4 regions of the Streptomyces sp. NPDC002669 genome follow, and region 1 is predicted to be linked to each of the others. Evidence: riboswitches for the same ligand, from Rfam matches in the RefSeq annotation. Region 1 holds a riboswitch; each other region holds the start of a gene.
What was found. A riboswitch is a leader RNA that binds a small molecule or an ion and turns the genes downstream of it on or off. The one in region 1 is predicted to bind cyclic di-AMP.

Region 1 (4,204 bases):
GCGGACCGGGCCCGCTTCCCTCCGGAATCACACTTCACCCCTTTTTATACGGCCCGATTGTTAATGCCGCGCGCCCGTGGTGTTTACGGGATGTTGCGAGGTCCTCACCCGGTCGGTGCGCGGTACGGCGGGCCGCCGGGCCGTGCGGCCCCCCGGCCGGTCCGTCCGGCGCAGCCGGTGCGCGGCCGCGGCCCGTTCGACGTGCTGGGCGGCCAGCGCCCTGGCCCGGTCCGCGTCACGGCGCGCCACCGCGTCCACGATGGCCCCGCGCTCGGCCCAGGAGTCCATCGGCCGGGCGGGCGGCTCGACCGTGTACATCCAGGCGGTCTTGTGTCGGAGCTGGGTGAGCAGGGCGGTCAGACCGGGGCTGCCCGATGCCTGCACCAGCGTCTCGTGGAACCAGCCGTCCAGCGGGCGCAGGTCCTCCGTCTCGCCCCGCCCGGCCCGGTCCCGGCCGAGCCTGACCAGGCCGCGCAGCACCTTGAGGTGTGCCTCGGTGCGGCGCCGGGCGGCGCGCGCGGCGCCCAGCGGCTCCAGCAGCATCCGGACCTCCAGGAGATCGGCGGCCTCCAGCTCGGTGGGCTCGGCGACACAGGCGCCCGCGTGACGGCGGGTGACCACGAACCCCTCCGACTCCAGGGTCCGCAACGCCTCCCGCACCGGGACCCGGGAAACCCCGTACCGGCGCGCCAGCAACTCCTCGGTGAGTCGGCTGCCCCGCTCGAAGAAACCCGAGACGATGTCGTCACGAATTGCCGTGCATACCGAATGCGCCGGAATGCGCATGTCCGAACCTCCGCCTCGATCCCCCGCACACCGCGGCCGGCCGATACCTGCCCCGTGACTCTATTGCAATGCGACCGTGTTTCCGATGCCGGACGGAAATTCATGAATATCTTTTGGCCGCGGGGCGGTTCGGCGGGCGGGCACCCGCACCGGGCCCCTTGACGGATACGCCGATGGCCCCGGCGGGCTGCCGGGGCCATCGGAAGGGCGTGGAGGGTGCCGCGGGGTGCTCGGGTCAGACGTTGACGCCGTGGGCGCGCAGGTACGCGACGGGGTTCACGTCGGAGCCGTACTCCGGGGTCGTGCGGGCCTCGAAGTGGAGGTGGGGCCCGGTGGAGTTGCCGGTCGAGCCGGAGAGGCCGATCTGCTGGCCCGCGCCGACGCGCTGGCCGACGGAGACGCCGATCGAGGAGAGGTGCCCGTACTGCGTGTACGTCCCGTCCGTCATCCGGAGCACGACGTTGTTGCCGTACGCGCCGCCCCAGCCGGCCTCGACGACCGTACCGGCGCCGACGGCGACGACGGAGCTGCCGGAGGCGGCGTGGAAGTCGACGCCCGAGTGGCTGCCGGAGGACCAGAGCGAGCCGCCGGCCTTGTAGCCGGTGCTGATGTACGAACCGGCGAGCGGCAGCTGGAAGGCGCCCAGCCGGGCACGCTCGGCGGACCGGGCGGCACGCGCCTCCTCGGCACGCTCCTCGGCCGCGCGCTTCGCCTCGGCCCTGGCCTTCGCCACGGCCTTCTTCCTGGCTTCGGCCTTCTTCTCGGCCTCCGCCTTCGCCTTCGCCACGGCATCGGCCTGGTGCTGCTGGGCGTCGGCCTGGGCCTCGATCTGGTCGGCGAGGGTCGCGTCGATGGCGATGACCTGGTTCAGGCCGGCCCCGCTCGCGGAGGGGGCGTCGGAGCCCGCGGCGAGGGCAGGGGAGGCCAGGCCGCCGATGACTCCGGTGGTGGCCAGGGTCGCGACGCCGACGGCCTTCGCGCTCCCGCGCGTCAGGCGGCTCGGGGCACGATGCTTCCCGGTGGCACGGGTGAACGCCATGAAGTGGCTGGTCCTTTCCTTCCTTCTCGCCTACCGGGTTAGCTGACGGGTTCGGAGCAGGAAGGTCTCCTACGGACGCCCCGGCCGTCGCGGCTCGGGCCTCCGATTCACCCCAGGGACTTCATGGGTCCCCGGCTCCCCTGGCTCGCGCCGTACGGGGACTCGGCGATGACTGCCCGGTACGTCGCGGTTGCGGCATACAAGTGGCGGACAGCCGAGCCGACGCTAAGCGGGACCGCTTACGTTCACCAAACGGACAGGCCGTTTTGTAGCGCATCCCACAGGGCAACCAGGCAACCTCTCCCCAAGAGCGGACAAAAGGGAGGGTTGCGGCGAAACCCTCTTCGCCGCAACCCTCCCTTCGTCCCGATATGCGACTATCCGGCCTTCTGTCTTCCGGCAGGGCCGCTCGTCAGCCGGAGACCACCGAGACCTCTCCGATGCCCAGGGCGCGGACCGGCTCCGCGATCCGGGCCGCGTCACCGACGAGGATCGTGACCAGCCGGTCCTCCGGGAACGCGTTGACGACCGCCGCGGTCGCCTCGACCGTGCCGGTCTCCGCGAGCCTGGCGTACAGCTGTGCCTGGTAGTCGTCGGGGAGGTGCTGCTCGACCTGGTCGGCGAGGGTGCTCGCGACGGAGGCCGCGGTCTCGAACTTCAGGGGCGCCACGCCCACGAGGTTCTGCACGGCCGTCTCGCGCTCCTCGTCCGTCAGTCCCTCCGCCGCCAGGGTCCGCAGGACCGTCCACAGGTCCTTGAGCGCCGGCTCGGTGGACTCCGTGTCCACGGATCCGCTGATGGCGATCATCGAGGCACCGGTCGCGCCCGACTCGGAGTCCGGGGCGGACGACCGCAGCACCTGGGCGAAGGCCCGCACGCCGTAGGTGTAGCCCTTCTCCTCGCGCAGCACCCGGTCCAGCCGGGAGGTGAGCGTGCCGCCCAGGCAGTACGTGCCGAGCATCTGGGCCGGCCACACGCTGTCGTGCCGGTCGGCGCCGATCCGGCCGATCAGCAACTGCGTCTGCACCGCGCCCGGACGGTCGACGATCACGACCCGGCCGGTGTCGTCGGCGGTGATCGGCGGGGCGGTCCGGGGCACGGCGGGCTCGCCCGACCAGTCGCCGAGCGTGTCGGCGAGCAGGGCGTCCAGGTCGATGCCGGTGAGGTCGCCGACGACCACGGCGGTCGCGGCGGACGGCCTGACGTGGGCGTCGAAGAACGCGCGCACCGCCGCCGAGTCGATCCGCTCCACGGTCTCCTCGGTGCCCTGACGCGGGCGCGACATCCGCGCCGCGGCCGGGAACAGTTCCTTGGAGAGCTGCTTGGCGGCGCGCCTGGCCGGGTTGGCCTGCTCGTGCGGGATCTCGTCGAGCCGGTTGCGCACCAGCCGCTCGATCTCGCCGTCCGGGAAGGCGGGCGCCCGGAGCGCCTCGGCGACCAGGGCCAGGGCCTTGGCGAGCCGGGAGGCCGGGACCTCCAGGGAGACCCGGACGCCGGGGTGGTCGGCGTGGGTGTCGAGAGTGGCGCCGCAGCGCTCCAGCTCGGCGGCGAACTCCTCCGCCGTGTGCTTGTCCGTGCCCTCGGAGAGCGCCCTCGACATGATCGTGGCCACGCCGTCGAAGCCCTCGGGCTCGGCGTCCAGCGGGGCGTCGAGGAAGATCTCCACCGCGACGACCTGCTGGCCGGGGCGGTGGCAGCGCAGCACCGTCAGGCCGTTGGGCAGGGACCCCCGCTCCGGGGCGGGAAAGGCCCAGGGCCGTGCGACGCCGGGGGCCGGCTGCGGGTGGTACTGCATCGAAACTCCAGTCGCGGCGTCGGTCACTTGCCCGCTCCTTCGTGCGCGTCGGTGTCGTCGGCGTCGGTCTCGTCGGCGGCCTCGGCCGACTCGACCGGCTCGTAGACCAGCACCGCCCGGTTGTCCGGGCGCAGCTGGGCCCCGGCCGCGGCCCGGACCTCCTCCGCAGTCACGTCGAGCACCCGCTGCACGGCGGTCAGGGCGAGCTGCGGGTCGCCGAACAGCACGGCGAAGCGGCACAGTTCGTCCGCGCGGCCCGCGACCGTGCCGAGCCGGTCCAGCCACTCGCGCTCCAACTGGGCCTGCGCCCGCTCCATTTCCTCGGGCGTGGGGCCCTCGGCGGCGAACCGGGCGAGTTCCTCGTCGACCGCGGTCTCGACCTCCGGCACCTCGACCCCGCCGGACATCTTGACGTCCAGCCAGCCGAGCGAGGGCGCTCCGGCCAGTCGCAGCAGTCCGAACCCGGCCGCCACGGCCGTGCGGTCGCGGCGGACGAGACGGTTGTACAGCCGCGACGACTCGCCGCCGCCGAGCACGGTCAGCGCGAGGTCCGCCGCGTCGCACTCCCGGGTGCCGTCGTGCGG
Region 2 (4,204 bases), on a different contig from region 1:
GGGCGCCACGGGGGAGCGGCCCGCCGCCGGACCGCCCGGCGGGGCGACCGGTGCGCCGTCCGGGGACGGAGCGGCGATGGAGCCGGTCACCTGGTCAGGGACGCTAGACCCGGGGCACGGGCAGGAGTCGTAATGACGCTTATTGCCCGAATTTGGCGTGGCGTTGTCGTTGAGTGATCGAGGAAATTGCACCAGAGCGAGGCATTGGGTACAGACACGAGTGAAGCGGCCGGGAAGTCGCACCTGCCTGCGGGGCGGTGATATGGGCGGGGTTAGGCTGCGGCCTCATGGACGTACTCATTCATGTCTTCGTCGCCCTGCACGTCATCGGCATCGCCTCGCTGCTGGGTGGTTTCCTGACCCAGATGAAGGCGATGGGTGCGGGCACGGCCCGGTTCGTACCGGCGATGCTGCACGGTGCGCTGACCATGCTGGTCACCGGTGTCGCGCTGGTCGGGCTGAACGAGGCCGACGGCGGCCACGTGAACAACATCAAGATCGGGATCAAGACGCTGATCCTGGTCGTCATCCTCGCGCTCGTCTACGTCAAGCGGGACGAGGAGACGGTCGACAAGGGCGTCTTCGCGGCGGTCGGCGGCCTGACGCTCGCCAACATCTTCATCGCCACGCTCTGGACCTGAGCCCGCCTCCCGGGCCCCGTGCCGGCCCGAGGTCTGCCCGATCGCCTGTTCGCCCGCTGCCGGCCCCGGCCCGGCCGCCGACCCGCCGCGCGAGGCGGGGCAGCGGCCGGGCCGGGGTGCCGGCCGGGCCCGGAGCGGCGAGCCCGGCCGACGCGGTCGTCACGCCGGGCGCACGCTGCCGTAGATCGGCATGTAGTAGATCGACTCCTCGCGCACGTTCGCCCCGGGCTTCGGCGCGTGGATCATCATCCCGTCGCCCTTGTAGATGCCGACGTGGCTGATGTCGTCGTAGAAGAAGACGAGGTCGCCCGGCCGCAGGTCCGCCGTGGCGACCCGGGTGCCGACCTTCACCTGGTCCCAGGTGGTGCGCGGCAGGTCGACGCCCGCCGCCTTCCACGCGGCCTGGGTGAGCCCGGAGCAGTCGTACGAGTCCGGGCCGGTCGCGCCCCAGACGTACGGCTTGCCGATCTGGGCCCGGGCGAAGGCGAGCACCTTGTCCGTCCTGGTGGCGTCGCTGTCCGAGCCGGTACCGGTGCCCGTACCGCTGCCGGAGCCCGCCTCCTTCGCGGCCTCCTCGGCCCTGCGGTCCGCCTCCGCCTTGGCGGCGGCCTGCTGCTTCGCCAGTTCCTCGGCCTTGCGCCTGGCCTCCGCCTCCTTCTTCCGCTCCAGCGCCGCGAGCCGCGCCTTCTCCTCGGCGGTCAGCTTCGACAACAGCGTGCGCGCCTCGCCCAGCTTCTTCTGGACGTTCTGCTTGCTGGTGCGCAGCGTGGCCTGGGTCGTCGTCAGGGTCTCCAGGCTCCGTACCGCCTCGGAGCGCTTCTTCGCCACCCTGGCCTGCTGGGTCTGGAAGTCGGTGACCGCCTTCTGCTGCCGACCGGTCATCCGGTCCAGCAGCCGGCTCTGGTCGAAGTACGCCTGCGGGTCGTCGGCCAGGAAGAAGGTGGCGGTCGGCGCGATGGAGCCGTTGCGGTACTGCGCGGCGGCGTAGGCGCCGAGCGTCCGGCGCGCCTCGTTGAGCTTGTCGGCGCGCTCGGCCACGTCGTCCAGCAGGCCCCGGACCTTGGCGCGCTGGGCGGTGGAGGCCTCCTTGGCCAGGTTGTACTTCTGGGTCGCGGTGCCCGCCTGCCGGTAGAGGTCGTCGACCTTCTTCTGGACGTCCTCGATGCCGGGCTTCGGGTCGGGCGCGGCCGTGGCGCTCTGCGTGGAGAGCAGGGTCACGGACGCCAGCGCCGCCGTGGTGAGTCCGACGGCCGGTGCGTTGCTGAACGTCCGGGGGCGCGGTTTGCGGTGCGATGCCAAGTCGGGCATCTCCTTCCGTGGACCGCCTGCCGGGTTAGCTGTCGGGTTCGGGCGGAACGGAAGGCTGCCCTACGGTCCGTTCAGTGGGGGATGAGGACCGATTCACCCCGGTCTTGCCTGTTGGGTCCCCGGCTCCGAACGCCCGCGAGGGCAGCCCGGATTCGGCGCGGGCTCCCGCTCGGCGTGGTTCGCCGCAAAGGGGGTACGGGCTGCCCGGTCGAGCACGCTAGCCAACCGGTGTGCCGCTGGGAAGGTCGATGTTCGATATGCCCGATACATTTTCGTGACCTGGGTGGCGGGGGCGGCCGGGGGACCGGAACCCCTCACGTGGTGTGCGCGCCCGCTCCCCGTGCGTGTCCGCCGGGAGCGGTTCGGCAAGGGCCCGTCGGGTGTCCGCGCGGCGGCTTAGACTCGACAAGCGATGAGCAGCCTCTTTGACGACAGTTTCCTGGCCGGCCTCCAGCACTCGGAGGAAGAGCCCCCGCCGCCCCCCGAGGACACCGCACCCGAAGAGGTGCCGGAGGGGCTCTTCGGGGACGTGTTCGACGGGCCGCCGCCCAGGGACGCGTACTACCGCGACGGCGCCCCCCGCCCGGTCATCGACCCGGCGGCGCTCCTCGACGGGCTGAACACCGAACAGCGCGCCGCCGTCGTGCACGCGGGCGCCCCGCTGCTCATCGTCGCCGGGGCCGGTTCCGGGAAGACCCGGGTGCTGACCCACCGGATCGCCCACCTCCTGGCCGAGCGCGGGGTGCACCCCGGCCAGATCCTGGCGATCACCTTCACCAACAAGGCCGCCGGCGAGATGAAGGAGCGCGTCGAGCAGCTCGTCGGACCGCGCGCCAACGCCATGTGGGTCATGACCTTCCACAGCGCGTGCGTGCGCATCCTGCGCCGCGAGTCGAAGAAGCTCGGCTTCACCTCGTCGTTCTCGATCTACGACGCGGCCGACTCCAAGCGACTGATGGCCCTGGTCTGCCGCGACCTCGACCTGGACCCGAAGCGCTTCCCGCCGAAGTCGTTCACGGCCAAGGTCTCCAACCTGAAGAACGAGCTGATCGACGAGGAGACCTTCGCCGGCCAGGCCGCCGACGGCTTCGAGAAGACGCTCGCCCAGGCGTACACGATGTACCAGTCCCGGCTGCGCGAGGCCAACGCGCTGGACTTCGACGACATCATCATGACGACGGTCCACCTGCTCCAGGCGTTCCCCGACGTCGCCGAGCACTACCGCCGCCGCTTCCGGCACGTCCTGGTCGACGAGTACCAGGACACCAACCACGCCCAGTACACCCTCGTGCGGGAGCTGGTCGGGCCGGCGGGCGAGGGCGACGCCCCGGCCGAGCTGTGCGTCGTGGGTGACGCGGACCAGTCGATCTACGCCTTCCGCGGCGCGACCATCCGCAACATCCTCCAGTTCGAGGAGGACTACCCGGACGCGACCACGATCCTCCTGGAGCAGAACTACCGCTCCACGCAGACGATCCTGTCCGCCGCCAACGCGGTCATCGAACGCAACGAGAGCCGCCGCCCCAAGAACCTGTGGACGAACGCCGGCACGGGCGCCCGGATCACCGGCTACGTCGCCGACACCGAGCACGACGAGGCGCAGTTCGTCGCGGACGAGATCGACCGGCTCACCGACGCGGGCGACGCCAAGGCCGGTGACGTCGCGATCTTCTACCGGACGAACGCCCAGTCCCGTGTCTTCGAGGAGATCTTCATCCGCGTCGGGCTGCCCTACAAGGTCGTCGGCGGCGTGCGCTTCTACGAGCGCAAGGAGGTCCGGGACATCCTGGCCTACCTGCGCGTCCTCGCCAATCCGGAGGACACCGTCCCGCTGCGCCGCATCCTCAACGTGCCCAAGCGCGGCATCGGCGACCGGGCCGAGGCGATGATCGACGCCCTGTCCCTGCGGGAGCGGATCACCTTCCCGCAGGCGCTGCGCCGGGTCGACGAGGCGTACGGCATGGCGGCCCGGTCGGCCAACGCCGTCAAGCGGTTCAACACGCTGATGGAGGAGCTGCGCACGATCGTCGAGTCCGGCGCGGGCCCCGCGGTGGTCCTGGAGGCCGTCCTGGAACGCACGGGCTACCTGGCCGAACTCCAGGCGTCCACCGACCCGCAGGACGAGACCCGGATCGAGAACCTCCAGGAACTCGCCTCGGTGGCCCTCGAATTCGAGCAGGAGCGCGCGGCGGCGGCCGGGGACGGCACGGAGGAGGGCACCCCCGCGGCCACCACCGGTACGGGCACGCTCGCCG
Region 3 (4,204 bases), on a different contig from region 1:
CGACGTCGAGCGCGAGCGCGACGTCCTTGCCCGGGACGTAGCCGGCTTCCTTGATGGCTTCGAGGATGAGGTCGAGGGCGGCGCGGTTCGAGTCCAGGTTCGGCGCGAAGCCGCCCTCGTCGCCGAGACCGGTCGACAGGCCCTTGGCCTTCAGGACCTTCTTCAGCGTGTGGTAGACCTCGGTGCCCCAGCGCAGGGCCTCGGAGAAGGACTCCGCCCCGATCGGGGCGATCATGAACTCCTGGATGTCCACGTTGGAGTCGGCGTGCGAGCCGCCGTTGAGGATGTTCATCATCGGAACGGGCAGCAGGTGCGCGTTCGGGCCGCCCAGGTAGCGGAACAGCGGCAGGTCCGATGCCTCGGACGCGGCGTGGGCGACGGCCAGCGAGACGCCGAGGATGGCGTTGGCGCCGAGCGAGCCCTTGTTCTCCGTGGCGTCCAGGTCGAACATCGCCTGGTCGATCAGCCGCTGCTCGGTGGCGTCGTAGCCGACGAGCTCCGGGCCGATCTGCTCGATCACGGCGAGGACGGCCTTCTCGACGCCCTTGCCCTGGTAGCGGTTGGGGTCGCCGTCACGGAGCTCGATGGCCTCGAACGCACCGGTGGAGGCGCCGGACGGAACGGCAGCACGGCCCGTGCTGCCGTCGTCGAGGCCGACCTCGACCTCGACCGTGGGGTTTCCGCGGGAGTCGAGGATTTCCCGGGCTACGACGACGTCGATGGACGGCACGAGGCATCTCCTTCTGGGATATGACGCTGGTTGTGCAGGGTCGCTTTGGCCTTGCGACAAGAGCCTAACCGGCCGGGCCCGATCAGCCCGACGACCGCCCGTCCCCTGGGACGAAAAAGGACCCGAGGGCGGACAATGCGGGAGGAAAGGCCAGATTTTTACCGGTCAGTAACTACAGGAGTTGAACAAACCCTCCCGGAGGGCTCCGACGGAAGGGGCCGCGGGGGCCGGTGGCCGCCCGCGCGGCGGGAAGGCGGAAACCCCGGCCCGCGCGTACGGAGGGTCGCGCGGGCCGGGGCCACCGGGGAGGAGAGGATCCCGGCTACTTCGTCAGGTGCAGCTGCTGACCCGGGTAGATCAGGTCGGCGTTCTCGACGATGTCCTTGTTCAGCTCGAACAGCTTCTGCCAGCCGCCCTCGACGCCCCGGTCGGCGGCGATCTTGCTCAGCGAGTCGCCGGTGACGACCTTGTACTCGCCGTCGCCCTTCTTGACCTTCTTGCCGGTCGGGGTGGTGACGGTCTTCCTGGCCTCGGCCCGCGGGGCCGCGGAGCGCTCGGAGCGGGAGGCGGCGGGGGCCTCGGTGCGCTCCTGCTTCGGCTGGGCCTGGCGGGTCGGCTGCGACTGCTGCTTCGGGGCGGCCGGGGCGCTCTGCTGCTGCGTGGAGCCGGACTTCTCGGTGGAGCCGGAGGAGCCGGTGTCGACGCCCGGGTCGACGCCGTCGTTGCGCAGGCCGCCGGCGCCGGCGCAGGCCCAGGCACCCGGGCCCTGCATGTCGAGGAGGCGCTCGGCGGTGGCGATCTGCTGGGCCTTGGTGGCCAGGTCGGCGCGGGGGGCGTACTGCAGACCACCGGCGGCGGCCCAGCTGGACTGGGAGAACTGCAGGCCACCGTAGTAGCCGTTGCCGGTGTTGATCGACCAGTTGCCACCGGACTCGCACTGGGCGACGGCGTCCCAGGTGGCGACGGAGGCGGCGGAGGCGCCGGTCGCACCCATCAGGGGGACGGCGACGGCGGCACCGGTGACACCGGCGAGCGTGGCGATGCGGACGGCCTTGGACGGGCGGCGGTGCTTGCCCTTGCTGGAAAACAGCATGGAACTTCTCCTCACCGACGCCTACGAGGTGAGCTGTCGGGTTCGGGCCAAGTGAGTTGCCCGGTCGCACGTCCTAGCACGCGACTTCACCCCAAGCCGGTCCTGATGCGTCCTTCGACGATCGGGGCCGGCGCCTACCTGGGTCCCCCGCTCCTGCCTACGGCGCTTTACGCGTCTGTTCCCTCCGACCGACGGCAGGATTCGGCGTGACGGTCGACGGGGCCCGCGGTGCGAGCGGTTCCGACCGTAAACATACGCAACCCCCACATTCAAAGATGGACACATCGGACAATAAGCCCTTACTTGCATCTGAGGATCTATTGTTTCCGCAGGTCGGGGCCGATGCGAAGGGTTTCCCGGCGCGCGACACGCCAGTTGACGCAAAGAGACCCATGTCTCACTTACGCATAAGTGGACATAGGTCCCTGAACTGCCCCGGTTCCGGGGTCTTTTTCAGCCGGTCGTCAGGCCGCTCTCACGCGGCTCTCACTCGGCCGTCACACCGAGGTCGAGCCGCTGGCCGGGAAGGATGAGGTCCGGGTCGGAGCCGACCTCGTCCCTGTTCGCCTCGTACAGCGCAGCCCACCCACCAGGGACCTTCTGCGCGTCGGCGATGGCCCAGAGGTTGTCGCCGGGGCGGACGGTGTACGGGTCGCCGGCGGCCGGGGCTTCCGTGTCGCGCGCGCCGTCGCCGCCCCGGGAGGCGTGACGGCCCGGCTCGCGGCCCTCGCCGGCGCCGGTCCCGCGGCCGTCCTCGACGGCCGGGGTGCCGCGGTGCTTGCCGCCCTGACCGCTGGACGATTCAGGTGAACCGGACGGGAGGGACTCCCCGGGCGTGTCGGACGGGGCCTTCGTGGAGCCCTCGGCGGAGCCCTCCGAGGGCGGTGCGGTGGGGGTGCCGGACGAGGGGTCCGGAGACGGCGTGACCGTCCCTGACGGCTCGTCGGCACCGTCCGTGCCGTCCACGGCACCCGCGCCGTCCGCGCCCTCCGTGGCGCCGCTCGCCGGGTCGGCCGGAGTCTTCGACGTCTCCCCGGCGGGCTCCCCGCCCTGCTCCGGGTCGGCGGAGGGCGTGGTCCCCGGGTCGACGCCGGGCAGCGTCCCGTCCGTCGCGAGGCCGGAGATGACCGCGCAGCTGGGCCACGCCTGCGGCCCCTGGTCCTCCAGGACCTTCTGGGCCACGGCGATCTGCTGCGCCCGGCTGGCGAGGTCGGCGCGCTCGGCGTACGACTCGCCGCCGTACGCCTTCCAGGTCTCCGGCGAGAGCTGGAGCCCGCCGTAGGAGCCGTTGCCGAAGTCGGCGCTCCATGTGCCGCCGCTCTCGCACTCGGCCACCCGGTCCCAGGTCGTGGCGTCGGCCGCGTGCGCACCGGACGCGCCGAGCAGCGGGATGGCGATGGCGGACCCGGTCACGCCCGCGGCGACGACGATGGCGGGTGCCTGACGGGGGCGACGGTGTTTGCCGTTCGCGGAGCCCATGGGGTTTGCCTTCCGTGTAGCTGACGTGTGTCTGGTGGGTCGAACGGTGAACCTAGCTGGACTCGAACGGGAGTCACAAGTCGATGCAGCGCGGATCACGTAAAAGTCACAGAGTTGACGAGGAGTCACTTCCGGCCCGTCCGGACTCCGGCGTGAACTCCACGGGAAGGGTGCGCAGTCCGCGCATGATGAGCCCGCCGCGCCACCGCAGATCGCCGGATTCCACCGCGAGCCGCAGGTCGGGGAGGCGTCTCAGCAGCGTGGCGAGCGCGGTCCGGCCCTCCAGCCGGGCGAGCGGCGCGCCCAGGCAGTAGTGGATGCCGTGCCCGTATCCGAGGTGCTGATTGTCACGCCGCGCGAGGTCCAGGGTGTCGGGTTCCGAGAAGCGTTCCGGGTCGCGGTCGGCGGCGGCGAGCACCACGAGCACGGGGTCCCCGGCCGCGATGTCCTGTCCGCCGAGTGTCAGCGGCTCGGTGGCGAACCGCCAGGTCGCCAGCTCGACCGGACCGTCGTACCGCAGCAGCTCCTCGATCCCGGTCTCCAGCAGCGCGCCCTCCTCCGTCTCGATGGAGTGCTGGAGCAGGGCGCGCTGCTCCGGGTCGCGCAGCAGGGAGTGGACGCCGTTGCCGATGAGGTTGACCGTCGTCTCGAACCCGGCGAAGAGCAGGATGAAGGCCATGGCCGCGGCCTCGTTCTCGGTGAGGTGCTCGCCGTGGTCGCTGGCCCGGATCAGCCCCGAGATCAGGTCCTCCCCCGGGTTCTCGCGCTTGCGGTGGATCAGCTCGGCGAGGTAGCCGCGCATCTTCTTCACCGACCTGGCCACCCCGCCGCGCGGGCCGCCGCCGTGGCGGATCATCATGCCCGCCCAGTCCCGGAAGTCGTCCTGGTCCTCGGGCGGCACG
Region 4 (4,204 bases), on a different contig from region 1:
TACTCGGGGTGGGCGCCGCCCTTCGTGGCGACGACGACGTCGGACCGGTTGCCGCGCGCGGCGAGCCACTTGCCGAGGACGGTCTCGGACTCACCGCCCTCGTTGCCCGGGACCCAGGCCGAGTACACGTCGGCGGTGTCGATGAAGTTGCCCCCGGCCTCGGCGTAGGCGTCCAGCACGGCGAACGACTGCGCCTCGTCGGCGGTCCAGCCGAAGACGTTGCCACCGAGTGCGAGCGGGAAGACCTGGAGGTCGGAGGAGCCCAGCTTACGAAGAGAAGTCATAAGTGGATCAACGAGTTCCGACGGGCCCGCTATTCCGGCGGGCCCGTTCTTTCCGGCGGCCCGCGGGCGTGCCGGCCCGGTACCTCCCACGAAAAACCGGCAGTCCTGACGTCGGGGGGGAGCGTCAGGACTGCCGGGGTTCATGGGCCGGTGGACCGGGCCGGGCCGGGTCGCCTCAGATGTTGAGGCCCTTGCCGCGGAGCCAGGCCATCGGGTCGACACCCGTGCCGTCGGGGGTGTGGATCTCCAGGTGGAGGTGCGGTCCGGTCACGTTGCCGGTCGCGCCGACGCGGCCGATGGTCTCGCCGGTGGCGACCTTCTGGCCGACGCTGACACCGATCGAGGACTGGTGGCAGTACCAGACCTCCGTGCCGTCCTCCAGCTCCAGCACCGTGCGGTAGCCGTACGAGCCGGACCAGCCCGCCGACTTGATGGTGCCGCCGTGCACGGCCTTGACCGGGGTGCCGGTCGGGGCGGCGAAGTCGAGGCCGGTGTGGTGGCCGGAGGACCACATCGAACCGGCCTGGCCGTAGGTCGAGGTGATCGTGTACGAGGAGGTCGGGACGGCGTAGCTGGCGGCGAGCTTGGCGAGCCGGAGGGCCTCCGCCTTCTTCTTGGCCTCCTCCTCCGCCTTCTTCTTCTCGGCGGCGGCCTTGGCCTCGGCCTCGTCCTGCTGCTTCTTCGCCTCGGCGGCGGCCTTCTCCGCGGCGGCCGCCTCCTCCGCGGCCTTGGCCTCGGCGGCGGCCGCGTCCTGCTGCTGCTCGGCCTGCTGGAGGATGCGGGCGCGGAGCGCCTCGCCGGCATCCGTCCTGCCCTGCTCGGCCTCGGCGGCGGTGATGCCGGCGGAGGTCAGCGGGGTGGTGGCGGTGACGTCCTCGGACGCGTCCTTGTCCGAGTCGTCGGAGAACAGAGCACCCACGCCGGGAAGTGACGCGGCGTCGGGGAGGTTCTCCGTGATGGAGTCGGGGACGGAGATGGAGACCGGCGGCTTGCTCTGCGCGGTGGCCATGCCGCCCGCGCCGACCGCCGCGATGACGCCGACGCCCAGCACCGTGGAGCTGCGGGCGAGTCCGCTGCGCTGCTTGGCGACGCGGTGCCGGCCGCGCACGGGGCGGACGGACTCCTCGGTGGGGTTCCACTCCTCCAGGCTGCGCGCGGGCTCGCCGCCGTTGCCCTCGGTGCGGAAGTCGCCGCCGTAGCCGTCGCTGAAGTCACCGTTGAACCCGGCGTCGTGGTCGCTGCCGTATGCCGTCGTCACCGTCCCGGTGGCCGCCGTGTCGGAACCGCGCTGTGCGGGGAAGTCGGCACCGAAGCCGTAGTCGGGGGTGAACCGGGACGGGGCCTCGGGGGCAGGCTTGTTGGACGCCACGGGGGCGCACTCCTTTCCTTCCTTCTCGCCTACCGGGTTAGCTGACGGGTTCGGAGCAGGAAGGTCTCCTACGGGCCCCTCTGCCTCTCACGAGACACAGGCGTCCGATTCACCCCATATAGGTGGTTCCCCGGTTCCCTTGCGGAATTCGGCGCTCGCGCACGGTGCCGCCACTGGCGGCGGCTGGGACGACCGCGCTGCGTTATCGAACGTTAATAGACACCGGGGTCGCATTCCAAGCCGTTCCCACTGATCGTTCACGTCTTTGGCCTGGACTTTACGGGACATAATCCAATGAAAACGTGCGAGTTGACCGCACCTCAGCCACTACCCCGTTTCTGACGTTGCGTCAAATGTTATGCGGAGCGGCGCCCTTCGATCACGCACCGTGGCGCCGGGAGCGGAAGGAACGGAACCCGGCCCCCGGGCCCGCCCGTCACCCTTCCTCCCGGCCGACGATCCGCACGGTCCTGCGCCGGTCCGGCTCCCCCTCCGCCGGGCGCATGACCGCGAGCAGCGCCATGTCGTCGGTCGTCTCGCCGCCCGTGTGCAGGCGCACGTCGTCGGTCAGCGCGGACAGCAGCTCCTCGGGCCCCGGGAAGATCCGCCCGCGCAGCCGGTCCGCCGGGTCGTAGAAGACCCCTTCGGCGTTCCGTGCCTCGGAGAGGCCGTCCGTGTACAGGAGCAGGGTCGTCCCGGCCGGCAGCTCCCACTCGTCCGTCCGCTGCGGCCACGCGCCCAGGTCCATCCCGAGCGGCAGCGCGGGCTCGGTGGGCCTCAGCACCTCCAGCGCCCCGTCGGGATGCAGCAGGATCGGTTCGGGGTGGCCGCGGTTGACGACGCGCACCCGGGCCGGCCCGGACGGGATCTCGGCCAGCACGGCGGTGATGAACCCCTCCAGCACGTCGAGCCCGCCCCGCCTCGCCTCCTCCCGCGCCAGCGCCCGTTCCAGCCGCCACGCCACGCCCTCCAGCGAGTGCTCCTGCTCGGCCGCCTCGCGGAACGCCCCGATGACCACCGCCACCGTCCCCACGGCTTCGAGGCCCTTGCCCCGCACGTCCCCGACCACCAGCCGCACCCCGTACGGGGTGTCCGTCACGGCGAACAGGTCGCCGCCGACGAACTCGTCCGCCTGCGCCGCCACGTACCGCGCCGCCACGCGCAGTCCGCCGATCCGCTCGGACGGCTTCGGCAGCACCGCGCGCATGGCGGTCTCCGCGATGACCCGCGCGGAGGCCAGCTGCTCGTTGCCGCGCCGCACCACCCCGTTGATCACGACCGCGAGGACCGAGACGGTGGCCAGGGTCAGCAGCTCGATCAGCGGCACCACTTCGGGCAGCGTGCTGCTGGACAGCCGCAGCGCGATGACGGCCAGCATCGAGGCGATGCCGGTGCTGACGGTGCGGGAGAGCGAGAAGAACGGGGCGGCGATCAGCGGCGCCGCCACGAACAGCGGGATGGCGGTGAAGGTCGGCGGCGTGAAGATGTCGAACACCAGCCCGCCGACGATCATCAAGGCGGGCATCGCCCGTACGAACCGCCGGGTGCCGACGCCGCCGTCGACGTGCCCGCCGCGCCGCTGCTCCCGCTTCCACACCACCCGTTGGTCTCCTGCCCGGTACGTCCGCGGCTGCGGACGGAACCGCGCCCCGCCCCCAGACTCCCCGGAACGCGACGGCGCGGCGACCGCTCATCGGCCAATGGGGGGACGGGGCGTGGGGCGGGACGGGAGAACGAAACGAGTCAGGCCCGGCACGCTGCATGCGTGCCGGGCCTGACTCTTCAGTAGCGGGGACAGGATTTGAACCTGCGACCTCTGGGTTATGAGCCCAGCGAGCTACCGAGCTGCTCCACCCCGCGTCGGTGAACACAACTCTACGCCATTCCCGGCGCACTCATGACCACTCGGGTTCCCCGGGGCTTCACCCGGACCGCCTCCGGCCCACGGACCGCACCGGCGATCCGGACCCGGGACCCCGCCCGGGCCCTGTCCGGACCTGACCTCGGACGGCGCGCGCGTACCGATATGCGGTGATATGACTGATTTCATCGACCGGCCGACCGACGCGACGACATCGCACTGATCGGGAGCGAACCGTGGACGACTACTCGTTGCTCGACCTCTTCTGGACCATGCTCTGGTTCTTCCTCTGGGTCATGTGGCTGTTCCTGCTCTTCAAGGTCATCACGGACATCTTCCGCAGCCACGACCTCAGCGGCTGGGGCAAGGCGGCCTGGCTGGTCCTGACGCTGCTGCTGCCGTACATCGGGGTGCTGGTGTACGTGATCGTGCGCGGCAAGTCCATGAGCAGACGGGACATCAAGGAGGCCCAGGACCGGGACGCGGCCTTCAAGGCGTACGTACGGGAGGCGGCGGGCACCTCGGGCGGGGACGGCCCGAAACACGGCAGCCACGTCGACGACCTGGCCAGGCTCGCCGACCTCAGGGACCGGGGCGCCCTCACGGACGAGGAGTACCAGCGCGCGAAGACGAGACTCCTCGTCTGAGCCGGGACGCCCCGGGCCCGCACCGCACCGTCCGCCGTCCCGG

Region 2: another riboswitch for cyclic di-AMP. It lies ahead of ACFYW1_RS22655 (NlpC/P60 family protein); the one in region 1 lies ahead of ACFYW1_RS26565 (M23 family metallopeptidase).
Region 3: another riboswitch for cyclic di-AMP. It lies ahead of ACFYW1_RS16610 (transglycosylase family protein); the one in region 1 lies ahead of ACFYW1_RS26565 (M23 family metallopeptidase).
Region 4: another riboswitch for cyclic di-AMP. It lies ahead of ACFYW1_RS32290 (M23 family metallopeptidase); the one in region 1 lies ahead of ACFYW1_RS26565 (M23 family metallopeptidase).

Annotation. Positions count from the first base shown of each region.
Region 1 covers NZ_JBIAQQ010000020.1:54,174-58,377, forward strand. Annotated here, with positions in the region: gene ACFYW1_RS26560 (GntR family transcriptional regulator) at 61-786, opposite strand; gene ACFYW1_RS26565 (M23 family metallopeptidase) at 1,022-1,825, opposite strand; cyclic di-AMP (ydaO/yuaA leader) riboswitch at 1,839-2,003, opposite strand; gene ACFYW1_RS26570 (M16 family metallopeptidase) at 2,238-3,620, opposite strand; gene ACFYW1_RS26575 (M16 family metallopeptidase) at 3,644-4,204, opposite strand, start outside.
Region 2 covers NZ_JBIAQQ010000015.1:139,878-144,081, reverse strand. Annotated here, with positions in the region: gene ACFYW1_RS22660 (hypothetical protein) at 288-641, shown strand; gene ACFYW1_RS22655 (NlpC/P60 family protein) at 801-1,949, opposite strand; cyclic di-AMP (ydaO/yuaA leader) riboswitch at 1,948-2,117, opposite strand; gene pcrA (DNA helicase PcrA) at 2,362-4,204, shown strand, end outside.
Region 3 covers NZ_JBIAQQ010000009.1:146,156-150,359, reverse strand. Annotated here, with positions in the region: gene eno (phosphopyruvate hydratase) at 1-730, opposite strand, end outside; gene ACFYW1_RS16610 (transglycosylase family protein) at 1,053-1,823, opposite strand; cyclic di-AMP (ydaO/yuaA leader) riboswitch at 1,827-1,998, opposite strand; gene ACFYW1_RS16605 (transglycosylase family protein) at 2,310-3,302, opposite strand; gene ACFYW1_RS16600 (cytochrome P450) at 3,409-4,204, opposite strand, start outside.
Region 4 covers NZ_JBIAQQ010000030.1:23,741-27,944, forward strand. Annotated here, with positions in the region: gene ACFYW1_RS32285 (aldo/keto reductase) at 1-284, opposite strand, end outside; gene ACFYW1_RS32290 (M23 family metallopeptidase) at 460-1,542, opposite strand; cyclic di-AMP (ydaO/yuaA leader) riboswitch at 1,665-1,817, opposite strand; gene ACFYW1_RS32295 (PP2C family protein-serine/threonine phosphatase) at 2,090-3,250, opposite strand; tRNA gene ACFYW1_RS32300 (tRNA-Met) at 3,440-3,513, opposite strand; gene ACFYW1_RS32305 (SHOCT domain-containing protein) at 3,751-4,161, shown strand.